Regions from separate parts of the Pseudoalteromonas sp. AWH4_217 genome, predicted to be linked through region 1. Evidence: predicted binding sites of a transcription regulator. Region 1 holds the regulator's gene; each other region holds the start of a gene.
The links. The regulator ArgR, encoded in region 1, controls arginine synthesis, uptake and breakdown. The targets are predictions, from matches to a motif close to ANTGAATANNTATTCANT.

Region 1 (5,973 bases):
GAAATGAAAAAAGCAGCTGCCTGGGCGGCATTACAATATGTCGAAGCTGGTACAGTTGTTGGTGTGGGTACAGGTTCCACCGTAAACCACTTTATCGATGCATTAGGCAGTGTCAAAGATACTATTAAAGGGGCGGTTTCAAGCTCAGAAGCTTCCACAGAAAAGCTGAAGGCGCTGGGGATCGAGGTGTTTGAGCTCAATGATGTCTCTGAGCTGGACATCTATGTGGATGGTGCGGATGAAATCAATGCGCACAACCAGATGATCAAAGGTGGTGGTGCAGCACTGACTCGCGAGAAGATTGTTGCAGCGGTTGCCAGACAGTTTATCTGTATCGTCGACAACACTAAGCATGTTGACGTACTGGGTCAGTTCCCTTTACCGGTTGAAGTGATCCCAATGGCTCGCAGCTATGTGGCGCGTGAGTTACTCAAGCTGGGAGGCGACCCTGTCTATCGTCAGGGCGTCGTGACGGACAATGGCAACGTGATTTTAGACGTGCATGGTCTGTCCATCACCCAAGCAACTGAACTGGAAGAAAAAATTAATCAAATCGTCGGTGTTGTCACCAATGGCCTGTTCGCTCAGCGCGGCGCCAACATCGTCATTACAGGTACCCCAGAGGGGCCACAAATTAAGTAACAGGAATAAGTCATGAGTAAGGTATCGTTGTCAAAGGACAAAATTCGCATTTTATTGTTGGAAGGCGTACACCAAAGCGCGGTTGAAACACTCAAACGCAACGGTTATAGCAATATCGAGTACGTAAAGACATCGCTACCTGAAAGTGAACTGATTGAGCGGATCAAGAATGTCCACTTTGTTGGGATCCGCTCACGTACTCACCTGAGTGAAGCCGTACTGGGAGCTGCAGAAAAGCTGGTTGCGGTTGGCTGCTTCTGTATCGGCACCAATCAGGTTGACCTGGACGCGGCTAAAAAACGCGGTATTGCCGTATTTAATGCTCCATTTTCTAATACGCGCTCGGTGGCTGAGCTGGTACTCGGTGAGATCCTGCTACTATTGCGGGGCATTCCAAAACGCAACGCCATGGCACACCGTGGTGAATGGTTCAAATCAGCTATCGGCTCCTTTGAAGCGCGCGGTAAAACGCTGGGGATCATAGGGTATGGTCATATAGGGACGCAGCTGGGGATCATGGCCGAAAACATCGGTATGAAGGTCGAATTTTACGACATCGAAGATAAACTCACCTTAGGTAATGCACAGCAGGTTCAGAGCTTAACTCAGCTCTTGCAGCGGGCTGATGTGGTGAGTTTACACGTGCCTGAAACGTCGCAAACCAAAAACCTGATCGGTATGGCTGAGCTGGAAGTAATGAAGCAAGGTGCCATTTTGATCAATGCATCACGTGGTACCGTCGTGGATATCGATGCACTGGCAGAAGCACTCAGTGCAGGTAAGCTATCAGGTGCAGCCATTGACGTATTCCCTGTCGAGCCCAAGTCTAATGATGAGGAGTTTGTCTCGCCACTGCGCCAATTCGACAATGTGATCCTGACGCCACACGTCGGAGGCTCCACTCAGGAAGCTCAGGAAAACATTGGTATCGAGGTTGCCGGTAAACTGACCAAGTACTCTGACAATGGCTCAACAGTTACGGCGGTGAACTTCCCTGAAGTATCACTCCCAGAGCTATCTAATCGCAGTCGCCTGTTGCACGTGCATGAGAACCGTCCTGGTGTGCTGACGCAAATTAACCAAGCGTTTGCACAACATGGTATCAACATCGCAGCCCAATATCTGCAAACCGACGACAGCATAGGTTACGTGGTGATTGATGTAGACAGCGATCACTCTGAAGTTGCTTTAAAAGAGCTGAGTGCGGTTGAAGGCACCATTCGTGCCCGTATCCTGCACTAACCACTGTGTTAACGAACACAAAAAAGCCTGTCTAATGACAGGCTTTTTTCGTTTCACTTACCAGGCAAAAGTTTTGCTCAGTAAGCTGGCAATTATGCCATGAAATCAACACCTTCTTTGATGTCTTTTTCAAGAGTTGCCAGCATGTCGTCTTTTGCTTGTTGCTCAAACGCGCTCAGCTCGCCATATGGCAGTAGCTCTTCTACGCCGTTTTTACCAAGACGTACTGGTTGTGCGAAGAAAGTTGCATCGCCAGTGTTGCCTTCAACGTACGCATACTCAACGACGTTTTCGCCTTGCAGGCCTTTAACCAGTGAGAAGCAGAAACGTGCTGCAGCTGCGCCCATAGACAGAGTTGCAGAACCGCCACCCGCCTTAGCTTCAACCACTTCAGTACCGGCGTTCTGAATACGCTTGGTCAGTGCAGCGACTTCTTCATCAGAGAACTCAGCACCTTCAACCTGTGAAAGCAGAGGCAGAATAGTAGTACCTGAGTGACCACCAATCACTGGCACTTTCACATCGCTTACGTTCAGGCCTTTCAGCTCAGCGATGAAAGTCTCTGCACGGATAACATCCAGTGTAGTCACACCGAATACACGAGCCGGATCGTAAGTGCCTGCTTTTTTGAACACTTCAGCAACGATTGGCACTGTGCCGTTAACTGGGTTAGTGATCACACCAACCAGGGCTTTAGGACAGTTCTTAACAATGCCTTCAGACAAAGTTTTGATGATGCCTGCATTCACATTGAACAGATCAGCACGGTCCATGCCCGGCTTACGTGGCATACCCGCAGGGATCAGAACGATGTCTGCGTCAACCAGCGCTGCATCCAGGTCATCTTTACCAAAACCAGCGACTTTTACCGCTGTAGGGATGTGAGACAGATCAACCGCTACGCCAGGTACTACTGGCGCTACGTCGTATAGCGCAAGCTCAGAACCAGCAGGCAAACCGTTTTTAAGCAAAAGAGACAATGCTTGACCGATACCGCCAGCGGCACCTAATACAGCAACTTTCATTGGAATTCTCCATAATTTGAAGGTGGAATTAAATGTGCTGTAAAGATAATGAAAAGCGCCGCCAAAAACAAATTTATCCGCGCAATTTTCGTCTTTTTTTCGACTATAGTTGTAAAGTTCGCGACAAATACTGCTACTAATGGTTTACGCCCCAATGTCAGTTTCATATATAGGAAATCCTGCCCGCTTGAAGAATCTTCTTGTGCATAAATTTGGGTAACAGAGTGGTTTTGTGTAGAATCCTAGCAATTGAGTCACAAAGAAGTACTGAATATGCAGCCGCAGGAAAAACAAGAAGCCCTCGTCAAAGCCTTTAAGGCCCTGTTAAAAGAAGAAAATTTTGGTTCTCAAGGTGAAATAGTCGATGCCCTAAAAGAACAGGGGTTCGATAATATAAGCCAGAGCAAAGTCTCTCGTATGCTGAGCAAGTTCGGTGCTGTCCGGACCCGCAATGCTAAACAGGAAATGGTGTATTGTTTACCGGCAGAAATGGGTGTGCCCACAGCCAAAAGCCCGCTGCGTCAGCTGGTGATTGACATAGTACACAATGAAATGATGATTATTATTCGTACCAGCCCGGGAGCAGCACAGCTCATTGCCCGACTTCTGGACTCTTTAGGTTCTGCAGACGGGGTGCTTGGTACCATCGCAGGCGACGATACCATTTTTATTGCCCCCGCCAAGGTCTCTGAGATTGATGAGACTCTGGAGCGAGTGAAGACCCTGTTTGATAATGTCTGATAGCGGTGACTACTGCGCCATTTGCTTTAGAAAATTTAGCGATGGCGCAAAAAACGCAGCGCCCATGTCACCCTGAGAGTAGTCCAGCAGAGGGTCGTAATCACCGTCTCCACACAACCCAAACCGGCTATGCAGTAATTGCTCAAACGCATTGCCTTTCGCTGCGCAACTAAGCCACAGGCTGCCTTGTTCATAAACATCCCCATACGGCATACTTTGATTAAGTAACAAAGGCTTCCCTTCGCTGTCCTTTATCTCGTTGAGCCGGGCATGATTGTAGGGGGGAGCATCTTCAATCAACTCATTATCCAGTCGAGTACGGCCCATCAGTTGCTCCTGATCAGACAAGGGCAATGCCTGCCAGCGAGCCAAATCAAACTGAGTACGCTGTACGTGAATATAACTCCCCTGATCATCCAGGCCGTCCGGGTTGCTCACCAGCGCAACCTGGCGTTTGAAGCGCCCATGGGGGATATCAGCGCCATAGACAAAGCCATTGAAATCACGGCCATCGAGAAATCGAAATGCGCGTACCTGAGCAACCAGCTCAACACTGCCCGCCAGCATGTGCAGTACACTTTGCGCAAACAAGTGATTAACGTCTTCTCTGTCTGAGCGGATCACATAGAGCAGATCAAACGGCTGGCTGTGGCACAAGTGCTCACTGCTTTTAATCAGGGGAAAGCTCTTTAGCTGAGGAGGTATAAACTCGGGATAAATGTGGGGCCAGTATTGTGCGCCAATGGCCACAAAACTGCTCAGCATGGCCTCAGAAAAACGATCACTGAGTTCATCCTGCAACCTGCCAGCCTGACTGAGCGCCGAGCGCACAACTTCGTCCTGGCCATCCAGTACGTTAAAAAATAAGTGCAAACCATGCAGATTTGCCTCGGCACATACCCCTGATTGTGCTTGCGCCATCACCCCTTCCTATCATCAAATCAACGCGCCATACTAAACCTGGATGGTGCGGTTGTACCCGTCTCTTTTGGGCATCACCACGCACGCCCGGTCATCGCCCTACCCTAATTTGCTATTAGGTAATGTAACGAATTGTTATGCCTTAAGAAAAGAAGTTTATCGCATGGGGCTTAATTTTCAAACTCACAGGCTGAGAGAGATCCAGTGGTTTATCTGATGGCATCGCTACTTCTAACTTCTGACCTTCCAGCTCAATGGCATACAAATACTCAGTCCCGACAAAGCGATGTTGCGTCACTTCAACCTGACCCTGCTCTGCATTAAACAGTTCTATATGACTGGGTCTGAGATATATTTGTCCTTCCTGTACCGAGCTCTGAATATCAATCAGGGACTCCACAGATCCAAATGCCGTTTCAACCTGAGCACCGTTGTGACGCTGTGCCGTCACGTAGGCACCCTGTCCCAAAAATTCAGCCACCTGGCGACTGCTTGGATGCTGGAAGAGCTCTTTGGGTGTGCCTAGTTGGGCAATTTGCCCCTGATGCATAATGGCGAGCCGATCGGCAAAAGCAAAGGCCTCATCTTTGGAGTGACTGACAAAAATCGCCGATACCTGCTGATCTTTAATAATATCGCGAATATCTTTGATCAGTTGAAAGCGCACCTGCGCATCGATGTTTGAAAACGGCTCGTCCAGCAACAACAAGTTGGGATGGTATGCAAGGGCTCTGGCAATGGCGACCCGCTGCTGCTGGCCACCAGATAACTCGTGGGGGAAGCGTTTCGCATAGCCTTCCAGATGCACCAGTTCCAACATTTGTGCCACACGACTGTGCTTTTCGGACTTGCTCAGTTTATTGAGACCAAAGGCGATATTCTGCTCAACGGTCAGGTGCGGAAACAGTGCATAATCCTGAAACATCATACCGATGTTGCGGTGCTGAGGCGCCACAAAATGTCGCTCGCCGCTGACACTTTTGCCATTGATACGGATCTCACCTTGCTGGGGATGCAATAACCCGGCAATTGCCTTTAAGGTTGTCGTTTTACCACAGCCACTGGCACCGAGCAGGCAAACTATTTCATTCTCAGCCACCGTTAAATCAAGCTGCTGGATCACTGGGTGACCATCATAATGGTAGTGTAACGATTGAATTTCTAAGCTTGGCATTAGTTGTGTTGTTCCATTGAGCGATTAACCCAGTATAACGGGATCAGTCCAACCAGGACGATAAACAAGGCAGAGATAGAGGCCAGTTCAAGTTGCTCATCGCTGACATACTGATAAACATGGGTGGCCAGGGTTTCAAAATTAAATGGTCTTAACAGCAGTGCCGCTGGCAGTTCTTTCATACATTCAATAAACACCAATAAGCCAGCGGTCAGCAGTCCGCGTTTA
Region 2 (5,973 bases), on a different contig from region 1:
ACCGTCCATAACCTCTGAGGTGATCTCATAGCCCCGGTGCGCAGGCTGGCAATGCAGCACTGTGCTGGCCCCGGTTTGTTCGAGTAATGCCTGATTGAGCTGATAAGGCATAAAGGTGGTTTTTGCCTGCTCCAGTGACGTGTCGCTGCCCATTGAGACCCAGGTATCTGTGTACAAAGCGTTGGCACCGGCTGCGGCTTCAATACGATCACTGATCATCACAGACGCCCCATTCACCGCAGCAATTTGCTCTGCCTGTTTTACAATTTGCGCATCAGGCGAATGTCCTTTGGGGCACACAGCGACAAAATCTGCTCCCAGCGTTGCTGCCAGCAGCAATAAAGATTGGCAAACATTGTTTCCCTCACCCAGATAAGCCAGTTTGATCTGGCTGACATCGCCAAATACTTCCTGCAAAGTCAGAAAGTCTGCAAGCGCCTGACATGGGTGGTATAAGTTACACAAGCTGTTCACCACCGGAATATCAGAATGCTCAGCCAGCACCTCAAGGGTATGATGGGAAGAAACACGCGCCACCAATGCATCTGCCCAGGTAGCAATGTTCAGCGCAAAGTCCTGCACGGATTCACGACTGCCCATTGCGCCGTTTTGCTGATCCAGATAGACCGCATGGCCGCCAAGCTTGTTGATACCAATGTCGAACGACAAACGGGTTCTGAGACTGGGCTTTTCGAATAAAGTGACCACAGATTTGCCCGCCAAAGCATGTGCAAATTCCTGTGGCTGCTGTTTGATGTCGCTTGCCAGCGCAAGGAGTTTCAGAGCCTGGCTTTTATCAAATTCCAGACCGGTAATAAAGTGAGTCGACATAAGGCTTCCTAAGGTAAAATGTGAGTACCGACGTGCTGCCCGGCTATCAGGGCAACCAAGTTGTCTGGCTTTTGCCAGCTGGAGATGTACACCCCACGTCGTAAATGTCGGGCAGCGTGAAGACTGGTCTTAACTTTGACCTCCATCCCGCCCACAATCACCTTCTGTGCTATCAGTTGTTCTATCTGCTCACTATTTAGCTGTGCCAGTGGTTGGCCAGCCCCGTCCAGTACCGCATCTACATCGGTCATAAAGATCAGTTCGCCGCCCAGCTGATGTGCCAGCGCAGCCGCCGCTTCATCCGCGTTAACATTAAACAGCGCACCATCTGCGCCTATGCCAATTGAACTCACCAACGGCACTCTGCCGGTTGCCAGCAGCTCGGGGACCAAGCTGTCATGATGCGGCTCACAGGTACCAACTTGCCCCAACGCCTTAAGCTTTTGCGAAGTCATCAGGCCCGCTTCATATAAGCTGATCCCAACGGGATTTAAACCCGCCGTGATTGCCTGGGCCATTAACTGCTTGTTTGCACACCCGGCAAGCGCACCAACAATATACGGCATTTGCTCTTTGGGGCTGATCCGTAATCCCTGATGCTTGGCAGTGGCAAACCCGGCATCACTCAACCAGCTGTCTACCAAAGCACCACCACCGTGGACCACCACAAAGTCTAGCCTGCTGTCTTGTTGCGCTAATAAATGAAGTGCTTTGAATAAGTCATGGGCGGCGTGTTCTGAGTTAAGTACTGCGCCACCCAGTTTAATCACCCAGATTTTTTTATCTGTCATAAGTTACCCCATCAACCCTTGTTCATGCGGATACTGACTGGCCAGATTCATACACTGCAGTGCCTGTCCTGCCGCGCCTTTCAATAGATTATCTATGGCCACTGTGACAATCAGTTGCTGCCCCTGCTGCTGCCAGCCAATATCGACAAATGCACGGTTTGCCACCCCTTTGATTGAAGGCATGTTTGCACCTTTGAGGCGGATCAGCGGCTCGTCTGCCAGCACCTGATAGGCTTGTGCAACCTGATGCTCTGAAACGCCCGGCTTGAGTGAGACATAAATGGTTTCCAGAATACCCCGTGGGAAATTCCCCAAATGCGGTGTAAACAACACGGGGTGATCAAGGTAACGCTCAATCTCCGGAGTATGCCGATGATTAAACAGGCCATAAGGCGCCAAAGATACCTCACAAAAATGGGTAGTGAGGCTGGCTTTGCGACCCGCGCCGGTCACACCCGATACGGCATTGATGATAATGGTGCTGTCACTAAGTAAGTCAGCCTGCTTAAGCGGTTTAAGTGCGTTCAGCGCAGCGGTTGGATAACAGCCGGGCACCGCCACCAGCTGAGCTTCGCTCAGTGATTCGCCATACCACTCCACCAGACCGTAACGCGCTTTGTCCAGCCATTGTGAGTAAGGGTGGCTGAAGCCATAGTATTGTTCATAATCGGTGCTGCTTTTGAGCCGGTAAGCCCCCGACAAATCGAAGACTTTTTTGCCCATTTTTAGAAAGGTTTGAGCCAACTCGACGCTGACTTTATGGTCAGTACAAAGGCAGACATAGTCGACATCGCTGTCGGCTATGTCTGCAAACGTCTCATCCGTCAAAGGGAGCAGGGAGACATCAAGTAAACCTGTGTGTTCAGGATATAGCTCACTCAGATATTTCCCTTTATCCAGACTATTTGCTGACACATAACAGCCACTCAGTTTCAAACCCGGGTGGCAGGCCACCAAACTGGCCAGCTCTGCGCCGCTATATCCGCTGGCGCCAACAATTGCTACGTTAAACATCGATAACTCTTATAAATTAGTAAACACAAAACCCATATATCTGCTATTGATGATGTTATCGTCGCATTGTTGCACCCTCTATATTTATGCTGAAAAAATGAATTGATATTCACCTTACATACATATAGATTTTTATGCAACAGGTTTGAATAAATATTTTTAGGATACTGCAATGTCATTACCCGACTTTAAAACTATGTACCGCGAGCTGATTGCCCGGCCCTCTATCAGTGCCCTCGATCAGACGCTCAACCAAAGCAACAGGGCGGTCATTGAACTGCTTGCCCAGTGGTGTGAGCAACTGGGTTTCAGTACTGAAATCTCAGAGCTACACAGTGCGCCAGGCAAATTCAATTTACTCGCCAGAAAATGTCCGCCGGGCCAGGCAGTCCAAACCGGTGGCCTGATGCTCGCCGGACACACAGACACCGTACCCTTTGATGACAGCCGCTGGAACTTTGACCCCTTCACCCTCAGCGAGCAGGACAATCGATTTTATGGCTTAGGAAGCATTGATATGAAAGGTTTTTTTGCCTTTGTATTGAAAGCGTTGGAAGATCTTCAAGACATACCACAAAGCGCCCCGATCATGATCCTGGCCACCGCAGATGAGGAGATCACTATGGCAGGTGCACAGGAGGTTGCACGCCACAGCAACCTCAAGCCAGAGCGCTGTATCATAGGTGAACCCACCGATATGGTGCCGGTTTATACCCACAAGGGACATATGTCTTCGGCGATTCGGGTAACGGGTCGTTCGGGGCACAGCTCCGATCCGGATCGTGGCTTAAATGCCATCGAGATAATGCAGCAGGTGATGACCAATCTGTTACAGTTAAAAGAAGATTTAAAGAATAAATATTCACTTGAGGATTTTGCAATTCCTTACCCGACCTTGAATTTAGGTCATATTCACGGAGGCGACAATGCCAACCGAATTTGTGGCTGCTGCGAGCTGCATATTGACCTTCGCCCCCTGCCCGGACTCAGCATCGCAGAGCTCCAGGCCTTGTTACTGCAGGCCGTTGCTCCGATCAATGCGCGTTATCCCGACAGCGTGTCAGTGATTGACTTGCACGACCCCATTCCCGCCTTTCATGGCACAAGAGATTGCTCCTTAGTTAAACTGGCTGAAAAAATTTCAGGTCAGCAGGCTGTGGCCGTGAATTATTGTACAGAAGCCCCCTTTTTACAGCAGCTTGGTTGCGAGACGATCGTAATGGGACCCGGCTCCATTGCGCAGGCACATCAACCAGATGAGTATCTCGCGATGGAAAAAATAAAACCCAGCCAGCAGATCCTGACTGAGTTGATCAAACAGCAATGTTTTGCCTGATCAACTTAGCGCAGTGTAATAACATGTAATTGCAAGACGCCCCCTCAGCAACTATACCTGAACAGATGTAACACATAGTCGGTATCAGCCTGCCAGCATGCGATCCGTCAATCGCAACTCAGAGCAGGCTTTTACCTGTTAAAGATGTGCCGTTGCTTTATGGCTGCGGTGCATTCTGGCCGTTCGGGGCCATCGACTGTCAGCATAGGACGCCGCAGTATCTGTCTACTGGCAAGGAAGGGGCAAAAGATGTGCAAACCACTCTGTCATACCAATTACCATGGCCTGTGCCATTGTATCTGTCGTGACCTAAGCCGCTACTTACACAGCAAGCTGACCGCCGTTTGCTGCGCCGTTTTCCTTCCTCTGATGTGTGCCGCTCATACATTTCTCTTATCACTTAATCAGGGGCAAACTTATGTACAGACTGACCGATTTTTATCGTCTCAGTGCCACTCTGACTGGCTACGATCTGGTCGAGTTACAGGGCACGGGCGTGGGTCCCACTTATTGTAAGACACTCAGTCAGTGGGTTCGTCAGGACGTTATACAGGAACTCTATCACCGAGCAGAGGAGGTTGGCTCACTCGAGTGTGAATCTAATCAGGCACAATTTTACGACCGCATCTGGAACTGCGCCAAACTGGGCCCGGTTGCCAGAAACATCATCAAGATGTGGTACCTCTCTATCTGGTATCAGCTGCCTGCCGACTGGAATGCCCTGTATGGGGTGGATGATTTCAGCGCCGACAAAAAGCCCGTTGAAGACTACGTGATCTCAAGCAATGCCTATATCCAGGGCCTGGTGTGGAATGCCCTGGGCAGTCACCCCATGGGTGCGAAGCAGCCTGGGTATGGCACCTGGGCCTTTCCCGGCCAATCAGCGAAACCACTTAACCTGGATTAGGAAAGCAGCATGACACATCATCATACAGAATACGACGTGGTCATCGTCGGGGCCGGCATTGCAGGCGCCATTATGGCTAAACAGCTGGGTGAGCAAGGCAAGAAAGTGCTGATCCTGGAAGCAGGCACCGGCACCGACGGACGTTTCTTCGACCAGGGTAAAGAGAAAGGCTATGAGTCTTATATGACGCGTTTCTTCACTGCCATGGCCAAGATCCCCAACGCCCCGTATCCCAACAACCCCAATGCCCCGCAACCTTTGGTCACCGATATTCAAAAGCCACCGCTGGATAAGCCCGTCAGTGATCACGGCTATTTTGTTCAGTATGGCCCGGATCCGTTTGCCAGTACCTACACCCGCAGTGAAGGCGGCACCACCTTGCACTGGCTGGGCACCTGCCTGCGCATGCTACCCGAAGACTTTGAGCTCAAAACGCGCTTTGGCCGTGGCCGGGACTGGCCCATCAGCTATCAGGATTTGCAACCCTGGTACGAAATCGCGGAACAACATATTGGGGTCTCGGCCAATGCCGATGTGCAGACCTATCAGCAGATTGATAACCCCAGCGTACAGCTACCGTTTGAAGAAAATTACGATTATCCGATGGAGCAAATTCCGCAGAGCTTTTTGGATCAGTATCTGGCCAAAGGGCTTCAGGGCATGCAAGTTGAAATTGACAACCAGCCCTACCCCATTGATGTGGTTGCAACCCCTCAGGGGCGTAACGGCATGCCGCGGGGTGATTATCGCCCTGTGGGGGCAGTAGGAAACCCGGATCTGGGTCAGCGCTGTGCGGGTAATTCTAACTGTGTGCCTATCTGTCCTATTCAGGCCAAGTACTCAGCTTTAAAAACGCTGGAGCAAGCTAAAAACACCGGTAATGTAACCATAGAAACCCAGGCGGTCGCTTACAATCTGGAGGTGGATCACAAAACGCAGCACATCTCTAAGGTCCACTACAAACGCTACCACTCTACTAAATCTGCGGCTTATGATGATAAAGCGGTCAAAGGCAAAGTCGTGGTGCTGGCGGCCCACGCCGTCGAAAACGCCAAGCTAATGCTGGCTTCTAATGTGGCGAATTCCAGCGATCA
Region 3 (5,973 bases), on a different contig from region 1:
GATAGAAATCATCACCAGAGGTAAAATATACTTCCCGTATTTCTGCATTTTATCGAGCCCAACTCGACTTTGGTACTTTTCGAGTAAAGGGATCAGGATCAGCAAGGCGACTATCAAGCTTGCCAGAATTATCAGAACATTCAAAACTACGCGCTCCTTTTATTAATGGTGTTACCATGCCATAGCAGTGGCCAGTTTGCCAAGTGTCGGGCGGTGTCTAATTTGAAGGTCCAGAGCACGGAAGAAAAAAGCGCGAAGCATAACTTCGCGCAACAGGTTGGAGAGTGTTAACCGACAAGTGCAAGCAAAATGCCTGCGGCAACGGCACTTCCAAGTACGCCTGCCACATTGGGACCCATTGCATGCATTAATAAAAAGTTGTGTGGATTGCTTTCCAGACCAACCTTATTTACAACCCGGGCAGCCATAGGTACTGCGGATACGCCAGCAGCCCCAACAAGCGGATTAATCGGGCTGTCACCGGCAAAGCGATTCATCATCTTCGCCATATAGACGCCAGAGGCTGTACCTATGCTAAAGGCCACCGCACCCAGTACCAGGATCCCTATGGTCTCTACGGTCAGAAACTGATCTGCGGCCAATTTAGAGCCCACTGCTAATCCAAGGAAAATAGTTGTAATATTAATGATTTCGTTCTGGGCAGAATTGCTCAGACGATCAACCACCCCAGACTCTTTCATCAGGTTACCCAGGCAAAACATGCCAACCAGTGGGGTTGCAGCAGGCAGGAATAACAGTGTCAGTGCCAGAACGCCCAGAGGAAACAGGATCTTCTCCTGCTTTGAGACAGCCCTCAACTGTGGCATCGTAATATTGCGCTCCTCTTCTGTGGTCAACAGACGCATAATGGGTGGCTGAATAATCGGCACCAGCGCCATATAAGAATAAGCAGCAACCGCAATGGCCCCTAACAATTCCGGAGATAAGCGCGATGCAAGGAAAATTGCAGTCGGGCCATCAGCCCCTCCGATAATGGCAATCGCGGAAGCATCTTGCAGGGTAAACTCGAAGCCAGGTACATAGTTCAGTAAGATGGCCCCAAATAAAGTCGCAAAAATACCAAACTGAGCAGCCGCCCCCAACAGCAACATCCTCGGGTTGGCAATTAAGGCACTAAAATCCGTCAATGCGCCGACGCCCATAAAGATCAGTAACGGAAACACACCACTGTCTATACCTATATAGTAAACGTAGTAGAGCAGCCCACCAGGATCTGCCAGACCCGCGACGGGTATATTGGTCAGAATGGCACCAAAGCCAATTGGCACCAGCAATAAAGGCTCAAATCCTTTTGCAATTGCCAGATATAGTAGCCCACAGCCGACCGCAATCATTGCCAACGCTGGTAAAGTCAGGTTGGCCAGCCCAGTCGCTGACCACAGATTAAATAGTCCGTCCATCAAACATCTCCTAGGCCAGCTCTACAATGGCATCGCCAGCCGACACTGAGTCACCTTCGTTAACCAGGATATCGGCAATCTTACCGCTGTGGGTCGCCCGCACTTCGGTCTCCATCTTCATCGCCTCCATAATCAATACCAGATCGCCCTGCTCTACTACATCCCCTCGTCGAGCATGCAATTTAAAAATATTACCCGCCAAAGGTGCGTTTAGCGTTTCACCACTGCTGACCGATGCCGATTGTGGCATTAGCTCACTGTCCTTCACCGCGACTTCCTGTAATTCCCCACCAGGTGCTACCAACACGTTATACACTTTGCCATCCACCTGGACGCTATAACGCTCCTGCGCTGATTTCGAGCGTGTCGGTTTAGGTGCCGCAGAGTCACTCTGTACCAGCTCAGGTTTAGGCTCGAATGCCTCTGGATTATTTCGGTTTTGTAGAAATTTCAGGCCAATTTGCGGAAACAAGGCATAAGTAAGCACATCATCAACCACGGCTTCACTAAGACTCAACTGCAGACTGCTCGCCTTCTCCAGTAAGTCAGATTCAAGCTGTGCCAGCTCTGGCTCGATTAGGTCTGCCGGGCGGCAGGTGATCGCTTCTGCTCCATCGAGTACACGCTGCTGCAAAGCTTGGTCGACCGGTGCGGGTGTTTTCCCGTATTCGCCTTTGAGGACACCCGCGGTTTCTTTGGTGATGGTTTTGTAGCGCTCTCCTGTCAGGACATTCAGTACCGCCTGAGTTCCGACGATTTGAGAGGTCGGTGTCACCAACGGCAAAAAGCCCAAATCTTGACGTACAGATGGGATTTCCTTGAGCACCTCATCAAGACGGTCTCCAGCTCCTTGCTCTTTGAGCTGATTTTCCATATTGGTCAGCATACCTCCCGGAACTTGCGCCGATAAAATACGCCCATCAACCCCTTTTAGACTGCCCTCAAAAGCTGCGTACTTTTTACGGACATCACGGAAGTAAGCGGCAATTTCTTCAAGTTGCAATAAGTCCAGTCCGGTATCCCGTTCAGTGCCCTCAACGATCGACACCAAAGTCTCTGTGGCACTGTGACCATAAGTCATACTCATGGACGAGATGGCGGTATCCAGCATATCGATGCCTGCATCCACCGCTTTTTGGTACGTTGCGGTACTCAGGCCCGTAGTAGCATGACATTGCATGGCGATTGGAACAGACACCGTGTTTTTCAGTTCACGGATCAACACTTCGGCATCATAAGGTTTTAGTAAACCTGCCATGTCTTTAATACAGATTGAATGGCACCCCATTTGCTCCAACTGCTTCGCCTGCGCCAGCCACATATCCAGGGTATGTACCGGGCTGACCGTATATGAGATGGTACCCTGCGCATGTGCCCCCACTTTAATGGCTGCACGTATAGCGGTTTCCAGGTTGCGTACATCGTTCATAGCATCGAAAATTCGGAATACATCGACACCATTGTGGTGAGCACGCTCAACAAACTTTTCAACGACATCGTCAGCATAATGCCGATATCCCAACAAGTTCTGGCCACGCAACAACATCTGTTGCTTAGTGTTGGGCATAGCCTCTTTTAGAGCGCGGATCCGATACCAGGGATCTTCACCCAAATACCGTATACAGGCATCAAAAGTGGCTCCTCCCCAGGATTCGACTGACCAGTAACCAATCTGATCCAGTTTCTCAGCAATTGGCAGCATATCTTCCAGTCGCATACGAGTGGCTAATAGCGATTGATGTGCATCGCGCAGTACCAGTTCTGTAAGTTTGAGCTGTGACATAAAGGACCCCTTGATTATTTTTCTGATTGGAAGTGCTGATTGCGGTATTGTGAAATCGCAGCGCTGATAGCTGCCAGATGCTCACCGGGTACCTGTTCTTCACTCGTCGGCTTTGATTTAGTTCTCCGCGAACTTGGTGGTGTCTGTTCTGCCGGAGCAGCAAACCTGGATAACCCTTTCACTGCGATGATCAAAATAGACAAAAATACGAACACCCCGACCATGCCGGTCAGCATTAAGTTGGCGGCCTGAGCCAGTAAGGCTGTAATGTCCATCTCTGCTCTCCCCTTGTTGTTAACATTTTTTACGTGACATCATGCAGATACAATAGATAGCCACAATTTATAGATATTTATGCAATCATCATAGCAAAACAGGTCGCTTTGTAAACTCACGTGTAAATTGGTATTACCAATTGAAATAAACACATAAATTCAACCTGTTACAATATTCCAAATGAATATTTAATGAAAACAGCCAAATAAATATGAAAAATAGTCAAGATACCTGACAAAAATAGAGAGGTGGCATAAAAAATATTCACTGAGGCAGCGACCCAGAACGGAAACATACAATTGGTATGACCAAGAAAGGCATTTCTTTAGACTGTTAACAATTACCAAGCGAGGTAATCCGCAGTTTACGTAAAGTCGCTCACGCAGGCGAATTAGAGGTATAATGGGAGGATGAGATAACTGGAGTTGTGTTTGTGTTTCACTGCGAATTTACACTGGATAAAAATTACTTTCGTGAATGTTTCGATCAATCATTGCCTTACAGCAACGTAAGCAAGCCCAAGTACGCGCTGGTCGCGTTCTTGTTCATTCTTGGTTGCGTTTCAATTTATGGCCTCAACAACGCATACTTAGGTAACTTTTTGATTTTGCTAGCCGTTTTAGAGTGCATTGCACACTATTATCGACGCCCCTGGTGGGTAGCAAGGCAAATGGTTACCCGTGCCAGTGGCAGTAAAATAACACTGGAAATTGATGAGCAGGGGATCACAGCAACCAACCCTTATAAGTCATATCAGATACGTTGGGCGGATGTGAATGAGATCGCGGAAACGGAATTAGGTGTGGTTCTAGTACGAGCAGGTACAAATCAATACATCTCAAAAAAAGCCCTGTCCAGCGACGCACTAAACTTTATTCTGAGCAAAAAAAATAGCCACGAATGAGTGGCTACTTTCTCGAATTCTACCGGGCATGGACGCCGGGAATGGCCGTGTCTTACATATTACCCGTTGTTGGGTTAGACTTTTCAGCCTGAATACGCATGTAGATCTCTTCACGGTGTACAGAAACATCTTTAGGGGCGTTAACGCCAATACGAACTTGATTTCCTTTAACACCTAATACGGTTACAGTTACTTCATCACCTATCATTAGAGTTTCGCCTACACGGCGAGTTAGAATTAGCATTCTCTTGCTCCTGTTATTCCAAAATTTAAAAGATTCCGCGTCTTGTTCATTTTAATGAAAAGTTTCCGTAAAAGTAAGCAAAATTATTGCTTAATCGTCACTTTCCAGCTTAAAAGCGTCATGCAGAGCACGTACTGCTAACTCAAGATATCGCTCATCGATTAATACTGAAATCTTTATTTCTGAGGTTGCAACTAACAAGGGTGAAATATTCTCTGCCGCCAGCGCAGAAAAGAATGTTCCGACATTCGCTGAATGCGATTTTAACCCCACCCCTACCGCTGATATTTTTGCAACCGCTGAGTTACTGACGATTTCAACTGCCCCAAACGTATGCTGATGCGTCTTGAGCACATCCAGCGCCTGCAGATGATCATTGCTATGCACAGTTAAAGCATAGTCTATTTTGCCAGTCTGTTGATTCATTTGACTGATCATGTCTACTTCTATGGCATATTCACCAAAGAGTGACAAGATTGCAGCCAAGGTTGCAGGGCTCTCAGGTACCTGTCTGACTATCAGTAGACACTCATCTTTCTGATGGGCAATCCCTGATACCACCTTATTATTCATGGGGTTGTCCTCGTAGTTTATCAAGGTCCCGGCATCTGGCTTAAAGGTAGATAAAACCCGCAATGGTAATTTATAACGCCCCGCGGCCTCAACTGAGCGTATCTGCAACACCTTAGCACCTAAACTCGCCAACTCCAGCATCTCCTCAAAAGTGACCTGAGTCATACGGCGAGCTTTGGGTTCGATACGGGGATCACAGGTGTAGACACCATCCACATCAGTGTAGATCTGACACTCATCTGCACCAAGCGCGGCTGCTATTTCGACCGCACTGGTATCCGTTCCGCCCCGGCCCAGGGTGGTAATATTACCTTCCTGATCACGCCCCTGAAAACCAGCAATGATACTGATATGATGCTGCTCCAGCTCTTGTCGCAGGCGAGCCGTCTCAATATGTGTGATACGCGCCCGGCCAAACATGTTGTCAGTGTAGATACCGACCTGTTCAGCCAGCATACTGATCGCGGAGTGGCCACGTTTGATAATGGCCATCGCCAGCAAAGCAATGGACACCTGCTCACCCGTAGTAAGCAGAACGTCGAGCTCTCTGGGATTGGGCTGTGTATCTATCTGTTTGGCAAGCTCAATCAAACGATTGGTTTCACCAGACATCGCCGACAGCACCACCACAACTTGATGGCCAGCCTGTCGGGTTCTGACGACCAAGTCGGCGACCGCTTCGATGCGGTCAATAGACCCCACCGAAGTGCCACCAAATTTTTGAACAATGAGCGCCACGTGTTATTGCGTTTTCTCAGCCAGCCATGCAGAA
Region 4 (5,973 bases), on a different contig from region 1:
CATAACTGGTCCAGACTGGGTTTGCACCATTATGATGAGCGCGAGCTCTCAATACAAAGTTGACGATTTCATTCCGGAAATCTTTGGGGTTTGAGATGCCTGCGGGCTTCTCTATTTTCTCAAGTTCGGCATTGAGTGCAGCTCTGTCGAATAGCTGGCCAGTATCCGGATCCCGGTATTCTTGATCCTGAATCCAAAAATCGGCATAAGTGACATAGCGGTCAAAAATGTTTTGTCCGTATTCTGAATAAGATTCGAGATACGCAGTTTGTAGTTCCTTGCCGATAAATTCAACATACTGTGGAATCAAATAGCCTTTAAGGTGGCTTAAGTAGCGTTCCTGAATTTCTGCGCTGAACTGTTCACGTTCAATTTGTTGTTCCAGTACATAGAACAAATGAACTGGGTTTGCCGCGACTTCAGCGTGGTCAAAGTTGAAGACCCGAGATAATATCTTGAAGGCAAAACGGGTAGAGAGGCCAGTCATGCCTTCATCCACACCGGCATAATCTCTATATTCCTGATAAGACTTAGCTTTAGGGTCTGTGTCTTTGAGGCTTTCGCCATCATAGACGCGCATTTTTGAGTAAATGCTGGAGTTTTCGGGCTCATTGATACGTGACAACGTAGAAAATTTCGCAAGTGTTTCAAGCGTGCCCGGTGCGCATGGTGCAGTTCTGAGCTCACTGTTTTCAATCAACTTTTTGTAGATTTTAACTTCTTCAGAAACACGCAAGCAATAGGGCACTTTAACAATGAAAACCCGATCCAAAAATGCTTCGTTGTTTTTGTTGTTTTTGAACGACTGCCATTCTGATTCATTGGAGTGAGCAAGGATGATGCCGTTAAAGGGAAGGGCGGAAATCCCTTCTGTGCCGTTATAATTTCCTTCTTGTGTTGCAGTGAGCAAAGGGTGCAAAACTTTAATGGGCGCCTTAAACATTTCCACGAATTCCATCAACCCTTGGTTGGCCAGACACAAAGCCCCTGAATAAGAGTAGGCGTCAGGATCATTTTGGGCATAATGCTCTAGTTTTCGTATATCGACTTTACCAACCAGTGCTGAAATATCCTGGTTGTTCTCATCACCCGGTTCTGTTTTTGCGATGGCAGTCTGGTCCAAGATCGAGGGATACCGTTTTACGACTCTAAATTTAGAAATATCGCCGTTGAATTCATGCAATCGTTTGGTCGCCCAGGGAGACATCACGGTACGCAAGTAACGGCTGTTTATCCCGTACTCTTTATCCAGTAATTCGCCGTCTTCCAGTGGGTTAAACAGGCTCAGAGGATGGTCGTTTACGGGGGAGCCTTTGATCGCATAAATAGGTACTTGCTGCATTAAGTATTTGAGTTTTTCCGCAATGGATGACTTACCCCCCCCGACAGGACCGAGCAAATAAAGTACTTGTTTATATTCTTCAAGGCCCTGCGCGGCATGTTTGAGATAAGACACTATTTGTTCAATGGCGTCTTCCATACCGTAAAATTCATGAAATGCAGGGTAGCGAGCAATGACTCGGTTTGAAAACAGGCGACTAAGCCGAGCATCCGTAGAAGTATCGACCATTTCTGGTTCACCAATTGCCATAAGCAAACGCTCCGGTGCACTGGCGTAAGCTGCTTTGTCTTCTTTACATATTTCCAAATATTCCGCTATGGTGAACTCTTCTTCTTGGGACGCTTCGTATCTGGACTGGTAATGCTCAAATATACTCATAATGAACTCCAATAACCTGTTGATGATGCGGTCTCTTAATGCAAGGCTATCTAAAGTTTAGTCGGGATATTTAAAATTTGCCCAAAAATTCCAGTAATTTAATGTTCACCAAACTTACTGTACAGGTGTGAAATTTTCTCATCAATTGATCTTTACAGTGCATTTAATCGAGTTTTTCAAACAAATGGTCAAATTAGGAGCACAAAGTCGCCTTCTCTAAGCTAATTCGTGCACTCTGAATGTAGTTTTTAATTGCTATTTAGTCTGATATAAGCGCTAGTTTGCTCACACAGGCAATACAACAAAATGCATGGTTTGCCGACACTGACTAAGTGGATCGTTGTATGGCGATTTATAACTGTAAAGAAACGAACAAACGGCTGAAATATATGCCACAGGAGGGAGTCGAAGAGAGAAAGGCGCTAAAAAAGGCGCTCTGAAAAGCGCCTTTTTACACAGTCTGAAATTAAGCAAGGTTCTCGTTTGCGAAATCCCAGTTAACCAGTGCCCAGAAGCCTTTCAGGTAGTCTGGACGCACATTGCGGTAATCGATGTAGTAAGCGTGTTCCCACAGATCTACAGTAATGATTGGCGTTACGCCTTCTTCTGTCAGTGGCGTTGCCGCATTTGAGGTGTTGACGATGTCCAAAGAACCGTCAGCAAGCTGCACTAACCAAGTCCAGCTTGAGCCGAAGTTGTTAACTGCTTTATCGTTGAATGCTTCCTGAAATGCAGCGAATGAGCCCCATTTCGCATTGATCAGGTCAGCAACTTTACCAGTTGGCTCGCCACCACCATTTGGTGCCAGGCTGTGCCAGTAGAAAGTGTGGTTCCAGATCTGCGCTGCGTTGTTGAATACGCCGCCTTCAGAGTTACATACGATTTCTTCTAAAGATTTGTTCTCAAGGTCTGTGCCCTGGATAAGGCCGTTCAGTTTTACAACGTACGTGTTGTGGTGTTTACCGTGGTGGAACTCAAGCGTTTCCTGAGAAATATGCGGTTCAAGCGCGTTGATTGCATACGGAAGTGACGGTAGTTCAAAAGCCATGTTAATCTCCATTTCGTTGTTAAATTGCCAAAGCAAATAGAAGCAATCTCTATCTTAGCTTACATTTCTATACGATTTGACGGCATATAGTGATACTATAATTCCTGAGTATTTTACTCAAGTTTTGGCAAACAGCAATGGCAATAGCCAAGACTTGTAGAATGAATGGCTTAGATTGCATTCATTTTGTACGGGCTAACTGACAAAAGAAGAGGTTGACTGGCAAAGTGGATGATATGCTGAGCTATGCTATCGTCATTTTGAGGTAAATAATGGAAACCATTGAAAAGATTAAACAGCAAATCGCAGAAAATCCGATCATCCTATATATGAAGGGATCGCCCAAGTTACCTAACTGCGGTTTCTCTTCGCAGGCATCTCAAGCGCTGATGGCGTGTGGCGAGCAATTTGCTTACGTCGATATTCTGCTTAACCCAGACATTCGTGCTGAGCTGCCTCATTATGCCAACTGGCCAACATTTCCGCAGCTTTGGGTTGAAGGTGAGTTGATTGGTGGATGCGACATCATCATTGAAATGTTCCAAAAAGGTGAGTTGCAACCGCTGATCGCAGAAACGGCTGCAAAATATAAAGAAGACGACGCTGAAAAAACAGAGTAATTCTGTTTGCAGTCGTTTTGGGGCATGTCAGCGTTAGTTGCATGCCTTTTTTTATGTGCCATTGTTTTTCATTCATGTCTGCTTATACCTGCGAACACAGCTTCTAATCATTGAGATCTTTTCGCTAATTTCACGGCCTATTCTAGCTTTTGCAACACCAAGTTTACGCATGCGTCAAGCATTAACCCTGCATAGATTAAGGGGTTGCCAAATTCACACTCGAAATAATGAATATTTATTCAGTGTTATGTTGGGTATTACGTTAACGTAAACTTCCCTTTTTACAGGTGTTATTTATCACTTTTTTGGTTTGATACCGGTGTCATTTTGTGTTTCTCTACGTGTGTTGAAATATTTGTAAATTACCAGGGCGTTTTTTAAGTACCTTTTTTATGAGAAATATTCATGTATGTGAATAACTATTCTTTATTGTATTGACTCGAATACTAATCAGGGCTAGCTTTGATTATCTGCCAGTAATTCGTCTGAAATTACCGGCTGGCAGTTGTAGCAAGGGGAGGAGTCCATGTTATATGACTCGGCATTAGAAAAAGAAAACTGTGGTTTTGGTTTGATCGCGCACACACAAGGTCAGGCCAGCCACAAGCTGATCCGCACGGCAATTACCGGTCTGGACAGAATGCAGCACCGCGGGGGCATCGCAGCGGATGGGAAGACTGGGGATGGGTGTGGTTTATTATTACAAAAGCCAGACAGCTTCTTCAGAGCTGTAGCGGCTGAAAACGAGTGGCATCTTGGCAAAAATTATGCGGTTGGTATGGTGTTCCTTAGCCAAGATCCATCGCTTGCCAAACAAGCCCGTGACATCATCAACAACGAGCTAGAAAAAGAAACCCTGACATTGGTGGGCTGGCGAACTGTCCCTACCGACCCAGGCATGCTTGGTCCTATCGCAACGGAGCAATTGCCCCTGTTTGAACAGGTCTTCGTGTCTGCGCCGGAAGGATGGCGTCCAAAAGACCTGGAACGCCGACTTTATATCGCACGTCGTCGTATTGAGAAGCAGCTGGAGTCAGATCCAGACTTTTATATTGCGAGTTTGTCGGGTCTGGTAACCATCTATAAAGGTCTGATGATGCCAGCGGATCTGCCTAATTTTTATCTTGATCTGGCTGACATCCGAATGACCAGTGCTATTTGTGTGTTTCACCAGCGTTTTTCGACGAACACGCAACCGCGTTGGCCACTGGCTCAACCTTTTCGCTACCTGGCACACAATGGTGAGATAAACACTATTACCGGAAACCGGCAGTGGGCCAAAGCGCGTGCATATAAGTTTGCCTCGCCTCTGTTGCCTGACTTACAAAATGCGGCACCATTTGTAAACGAAAGCGGTTCAGATTCATCCAGTCTGGATAACATGCTGGAGCTGTTTCTTGCTGGTGGTATGGATATCTTTCGCGCTATGCGTATGCTGGTGCCACCTGCCTGGCAGAAAAACCGTGCAATGGATGATGAGCTCAGAGCATTTTACGATTTTAACTCGATGCACATGGAACCCTGGGATGGACCTGCGGGCATCGTTATGTCTGATGGTCGCTTTGCGGCCTGCAACCTCGACAGAAATGGTCTGCGTCCGGCGCGTTACGTCATTACGCAGGACGGGTTCATCACTTTGGCTTCTGAAGTGGGCATATGGGATTACGAGCCCGATGAAGTGGTTGAGAAAGGGCGTGTTGGACCGGGTGAGTTGCTGGTGGTGGATACACTGCATGGTAAGATTTGGCAGTCTGACGAAATTGATGAAGATCTGAAAGCCAGACATCCATACAAAACCTGGCTGGAACAAAACGTTAAACGGTTGACGCCATTTGAAGCGCTTAACGAAGCGGATGCGGGTCAGCGTGATTTTGATGATGAGACATTACTCGTCTATCAAAAGCTGTTTGCCTACAGCAACGAAGAGGTCGATCAGGTGATCCGTGTGATGGGCCAAAATGGTCAGGAAGCCACCGGCTCTATGGGAGACGACACGCCTTTTGCAGTGCTCTCTGAAGGAATACGTTCGCTGTACGACTACTTCAGGCAAAAATTTGCTCAGGTAACCAACCCGCCTATCGATCCCTTGCGCGAGAATCACGTGATGTCGCTTGCAACCTGCATCGGTCGTGAGCAGAACGTGTTTAACGAGACAACTGGCCACGCCAAACGTCTGCAATTTGATTCACCAGTCCTGACCTTCTCTGACATTCAACAACTGTTGGCGGCGGATGATGATCACTATAGTGTGTGCCGCATATCTTTGAATTACAATCCACAGGCAGAAAGCCTGAAAAGCGCCATTGAGCGGGTCTGTGATGAAGCTCAGCATAAAGCTGCATCCGGATGTGTGATGTTGTTGTTAAGTGATCGTGATATCACTCAGGATACTATGCCCATACCTTCAGCAATGGCAGTAGGGGCCGTACAACATAGGTTGGTGAATACGAATCTACGCTGTGACTCTAACATTATTGTTGAAACGGGCAGTGCACGTGATCCGCATCAATTTGCAGTGTTACTCGGATTCGGCGCAACAGCGATATACCCTTATCTGGCTTACGAGACTTTGGTTGCGCTGTGTG

Region 2: the regulator ArgR is predicted to act here: its motif matches at 2,733-2,750, upstream of argC (N-acetyl-gamma-glutamyl-phosphate reductase).
Region 3: the regulator ArgR is predicted to act here: its motif matches at 3,548-3,565, upstream of ACXAH1_RS23765 (OadG family protein).
Region 4: the regulator ArgR is predicted to act here: its motif matches at 3,615-3,632, upstream of gltB (glutamate synthase large subunit).

Annotation. Positions count from the first base shown of each region.
Region 1 covers NZ_JBSWYM010000015.1:30,141-36,113, reverse strand. Annotated here, with positions in the region: gene rpiA (ribose-5-phosphate isomerase RpiA) at 1-642, shown strand, start outside; gene serA (phosphoglycerate dehydrogenase) at 655-1,884, shown strand; gene mdh (malate dehydrogenase) at 1,977-2,909, opposite strand; gene argR (transcriptional regulator ArgR) at 3,183-3,650, shown strand; gene ACXAH1_RS17715 (Dyp-type peroxidase) at 3,660-4,571, opposite strand; gene ACXAH1_RS17710 (ABC transporter ATP-binding protein) at 4,714-5,745, opposite strand; gene ACXAH1_RS17705 (ABC transporter permease) at 5,745-5,973, opposite strand, start outside.
Region 2 covers NZ_JBSWYM010000002.1:128,325-134,297, reverse strand. Annotated here, with positions in the region: gene ACXAH1_RS02340 (ornithine carbamoyltransferase) at 1-831, opposite strand, end outside; gene argB (acetylglutamate kinase) at 840-1,622, opposite strand; gene argC (N-acetyl-gamma-glutamyl-phosphate reductase) at 1,626-2,636, opposite strand; gene argE (acetylornithine deacetylase) at 2,809-3,972, shown strand; gene ACXAH1_RS02320 (hypothetical protein) at 4,391-4,879, shown strand; gene ACXAH1_RS02315 (GMC family oxidoreductase) at 4,889-5,973, shown strand, end outside.
Region 3 covers NZ_JBSWYM010000035.1:15,078-21,050, reverse strand. Annotated here, with positions in the region: gene ACXAH1_RS23780 (hypothetical protein) at 1-144, opposite strand, end outside; gene ACXAH1_RS23775 (sodium ion-translocating decarboxylase subunit beta) at 288-1,421, opposite strand; gene oadA (sodium-extruding oxaloacetate decarboxylase subunit alpha) at 1,432-3,204, opposite strand; gene ACXAH1_RS23765 (OadG family protein) at 3,219-3,479, opposite strand; gene ACXAH1_RS23760 (YcxB family protein) at 3,908-4,384, shown strand; gene csrA (carbon storage regulator CsrA) at 4,437-4,628, opposite strand; gene ACXAH1_RS23750 (aspartate kinase) at 4,719-5,939, opposite strand; gene alaS (alanine--tRNA ligase) at 5,943-5,973, opposite strand, start outside.
Region 4 covers NZ_JBSWYM010000005.1:311,145-317,117, forward strand. Annotated here, with positions in the region: gene ACXAH1_RS08265 (PrkA family serine protein kinase) at 1-1,720, opposite strand, end outside; gene ACXAH1_RS08270 (Fe-Mn family superoxide dismutase) at 2,187-2,768, opposite strand; gene ACXAH1_RS08275 (Grx4 family monothiol glutaredoxin) at 3,041-3,388, shown strand; gene gltB (glutamate synthase large subunit) at 3,915-5,973, shown strand, end outside.